One region of the Shewanella denitrificans OS217 genome, then DNA from elsewhere that is predicted to be linked to it. Evidence: predicted binding sites of a transcription regulator. Region 1 holds the regulator's gene; the other holds the start of a gene.
What was found. Region 1 encodes MetJ, which represses methionine synthesis genes. Its sites were predicted from a motif close to TAGACGTCTAGACGTCTA; they were not measured.
Positions count from the first base shown of each region.

Region 2: the regulator MetJ is predicted to act here: its motif matches at 1,220-1,237, upstream of metE (5-methyltetrahydropteroyltriglutamate--homocysteine S-methyltransferase).

Region 1 is NC_007954.1:699,681-701,887, reverse strand. Features, by position in the region: gene metB (cystathionine gamma-synthase) at 1-1,010, opposite strand, end outside; gene metJ (met regulon transcriptional regulator MetJ) at 1,211-1,525, shown strand; gene SDEN_RS03210 (sulfite exporter TauE/SafE family protein) at 1,628-2,207, shown strand, end outside.
Region 2 is NC_007954.1:845,740-847,946, forward strand. Features, by position in the region: gene SDEN_RS03790 (HDOD domain-containing protein) at 1-186, shown strand, start outside; gene SDEN_RS03795 (LysR family transcriptional regulator) at 257-1,147, opposite strand; gene metE (5-methyltetrahydropteroyltriglutamate--homocysteine S-methyltransferase) at 1,305-2,207, shown strand, end outside.

The DNA.
Region 1 (2,207 bases):
GGCACGGCAACCAGACTCTCCACCCCCCCTAAGCTCTCGGCAAGACTAAATAATTTAAGCTCACTTAAGAAGGCCACGAGTGCTGCTTCTCCACCATTAAGCTCAAAACTTACCATGCCACCAAAACCTTGTTGCTGTTTTAATGCAATTTCGTGACCTGGGTGGGCTGTTAAACCTGGGTAATATACCTTATTCACCACTGGACTGTTAATTAAGGACTCAATAATTAGTTGGGTATTTTCCTGATGTTGGCGCATTCGTACACTTAATGTTCTAAGTCCACGTAAGGTCAGGTAACTATCAAACGCGCTACCGGTTAAACCTAAGGTATTTGCCCACCAATCGAGTCGCTCGCCAATGTCGGCATCTTTAGCCACCACGGCGCCGCCAACAACATCGCTATGACCATTAATGTATTTAGTGGTGGAGTGCACCACTATGTCAGCCCCTAGGGTTAATGGCTGTTGCAATGCAGGGGAAAGAAAGGTGTTATCCACCACCACTTTAGCGCCCACTTGATGACTCAGTTGGCAAATTGCGCTGATATCCACCACCCTAAGCAGTGGATTCGACGGAGTTTCTAGCCAAACATATTTAGGCTTAAGCTGCAGAGCGTCTGCCAATGCATTAGCGTCATTTTGATCGATAACCACGAGCTTAAAACTGCCCTTAGCTGCCAAGTGAGTAAACAATCGGTAGCTGCCGCCATAGCAATCATGGGGGATGACTAACACATCTTCAGGGGCTAACAAACTGGTGACTAAGGTGATGGCCGCCATACCAGTACAAGTGACAACTGCACTATGACCTTGCTCTAACTTTGCCAGCGCCTCTGCCAATAAGTTACGCGTTGGGTTGCCCGAGCGGCTATAGTCAAACTCTCTGGGCTGTTGATGCCCTTCAAAGCTGTAATTGGTCGACAAATAAATCGGTGGCACCACAGATCCATGCTGAGTATCCGACTCTATGCCGTGACGAACGGCCAAGGTGGCTAATTTATGCTGACTCATGTGGACTCCATCAATTTGCAGTGTAGATGTCTAGATGGCTAAATCTACGCGTAAGTCTAGGCCTGGTCAAGCACTTTAGCCATCTAAACGTCCAAAAGTAAAGAAATCTATTTGCAATCAACAACAAATAGTAGCAATAATTTGACTGTGGCCTGTAAGGGGTTAAAATCTGCACCGAATTTCAAGTTAAGGGTGAGTTAATGACTGAGTGGAATGGCGAATATATTAGCCCATACGCCGAGCATGGCAAAAAGAACGAGCAAGTAAAAAAAGTGACTGTGTCTATTCCGTTAAAAGTACTCAAAGTACTGACAGATGAACGCACTCGTCGCCAGGTGGGTAACCTAAGACACGCAACCAACAGTGAACTCCTCTGTGAAGCCTTCTTGCATGCCTATACTGGGCAACCTCTTCCCAATGATGAGGATCTATCAAAAGATCAAATTGACGGTATACCCAGTGAAGCCAAGAAAATGATGGAAGCTATGGGCTTAGAGTGGGAAGAGTTAGAATAAACCCGCTTAAGCAAAGTCATACCTAGCAAGTAACACAGGGTTAGTTGGCTAACAATGCGCTAACCCAAATTTTCGGCAAGTTTACTTTAGGCCTTCTCCTTGATCATCGATCCCCTGAGCCTTGCCCTAGCGGCGATTATTATCTTCTTTGCCGCCATCACTCAAAGTCTAATTGGCTTTGGTTTAGCCGTCGTAGCCAGTCCGCTACTTTATCTTGTTGAGCCTGATCTGGTACCTGCACCCGTTATCATGATGGGCTTTGCCATCTCTGTGCTCACCTTGATCCGCGAGCGCGGCCATTTAGAATTTAATGGCCTGCAATATGCGTTACTTGGACGTATTCCCGGGGGCTTTCTTGGGGCAAGTTTATTGATCTTAGCGCCACAAGCCGTCTTAGGCTTAGTGATCGCCGCCATTGTGGCTATTGCCGTGATTTTGAGTGTGTTTAAATTCAGCGTGCCAGTGAATCGCACCAGTTTATTTATTGCGGGGATTATTTCGGGTATTTTTGGCAATATCGCTGCCATCGGTGGGCCGCCAATGGCCATTTTACTCTCAGGAAAAGATGCCAGTCAGTTTCGCGCCGCCTTGTCCGCGTTTTTTATCTTCAGTTCCCTTATCGCGTTAATTATTTTGGCCGTCACAGGTTTATTGAGCTGGCGTCATCTATGGCTTGCCTGCA
Region 2 (2,207 bases), 150 kb from region 1:
ATAGAACATCAGCAACAGACGCTGTCCATTGAGGCTTTTGAAGCATTAGGCCTAGATGAAGAGTTACGTAATGAGTTTATGGTAGCGCACAATTTACGCCAAACTCACAATCCTGATTCTCCAGGCTTATTATTACGGCGGGTCTTGTCAGCCAAAGGGCTACTCATTAATCCCATGCACATATAACTCATTCACTGACGTTATTTAAGTTATTCAAGGGCTAATGGCCCTTGAAAATATCCTCTTTTTACCCTTTTTACCCTTTCTGCCCTTGTAGGGTAACTTGTTCCAGCCAAGCCTTGATTAAGTGAGCTTTATTAGTATCTTGACGATAGGCGCCGAACAAGGGGCGCTTAAGTCCATCAACCCCTAAATTAAGCGTGGCCAACTCTAAACCATAAGCCTCCTTTAAAGACCAGCTCGGCAGTGCCGCTATGCCTTCATTACAGGCGACGCGTTGTAATAGGGTACTGGTCAAGTCGCACTGCTTTTGCGGCCCAGGGCTTATGCCTGCAGGTGCTAAGAAATGCTTGTAAATATCGAGTCTTGCTAGCGGAACTGGGTAGGATATCAAGTTAATGCCAGCAAGCTGCGCCGGCGTAACATGGCCCTCCTTGGCTAAGGGATTATCAACAGATACCACTAACTTCATTTCAAAATCAAACAAGTGCTGATAGGCAATATTATGGCCAGGAACTGGATCTGAGGTTAACACCAGATCTAAAGCGCCGGTTTCAAGTGCATGAATGGAATCGAATAAATGCCGAGTAGATAAATCAATCTGCGCATCATAGACCTGTTCTTTAAAGCGCTCTATCACAGGCATTAACCAGCGAAAACAACTATGGCACTCTATCCCTAAGGCTAAATTGTGCTCATCACCATTTAACCCCTGTTTTAGTGAGTACTCAGTGGCTAGCACTTGAGGCAGTATTTTCTCGGCTAAGTGCAGCAGGCGTGCACCTTCATGGGTAAAAGTGAGTGGCTTGCTTTTACGCACGAAAATCGATGAGTTAATGCGGGTTTCCAATTCTTTTATCTGGTGAGATAAAGCCGATTGGGTGACAAAACGCTTTTTCGCTGCTGCTGCCAGACTGCCACTTTCTTTAAGGGCCATCAGGGTGCGAAGGTGTCTTAATTCTATCATTTGCGCTCCACATGAGTTTCACTCATCTTGCTGCTGAATTTATTTCCATTGCCTGAACTGAGACTAACACAATAAACTTCTAGACGTCCAGACGCCTGATTTATTTATTTTCAGTGCGTTTCAATTAAGGTTAAGCATGATGTCAGGAGTATTGAGCATGAAGATTGCAAATTTAGGATTTCCAAGAATAGGCCGTCAGCGCGAATTGAAGTTCGCTTTAGAGAAATATTGGCGCGGTGAGCTAACTCAGGCAGAATTGGTTCAAGTGGCTGATGAGCTTAAGCGTACACATTGGCAGTGGCAGGCCGATGCCGGGGTTGAGCTGATCCCTGTGGGGGATTTTGCCTATTACGATCAGGTGCTCACCTTAAGCGCGACCTTAAATGCGCTGCCTGCACGCCATAGGGAAAAAGACAGCCAAGGCAATTTATTGCCTATTTGCCTAGATACTTTATTCCGGGTTGCCCGTGGCCGTGCACCGAGCGGCCATCAGGCTTGCGCCGCCGAAATGACCAAATATTTCAATACTAACTACCACTACCAAGTGCCAGAGCTTTATGAAGGCCAGCAATTCTCTATTGGCTTTGAGCAAATTTTTGATGAGGTGACGCAGGCGCAGCAACTGGGGCATCAAGTGAAGCCAGTGCTGCTTGGGCCTGTAAGTTATCTGCATTTATCCAAGACCCTTTCAAGTTTTGATAAGTTGAGCCTTTTACCCAGCCTAGTGAAAACCTATGCTGAAATTTTGCAGCGTTTTGCTGCTCAAGGCGTCACTTGGGTGCAGCTGGATGAGCCGGTATTGGGGCTTGATTTATCCCCCCAATGGCAACAAGCGGTCCAGTGGAGTTATGCAGAACTGAATAAAGAGCTTAATTCCGAACAAAATGGTAGTAAAGGCAATAAAATTAATCTGTTGCTTGCAAGTTACTACGCTTCTATTGCCCACAATCAAGCTTGGGTGAGTGAATTGCCGGTAGCGGGATTGCACATAGACTTAGTCACAGCGCCAGAGCAATTATCCCTATTCGCCAGCAAGCTTAAGCAGGACCAAGTATTGTCT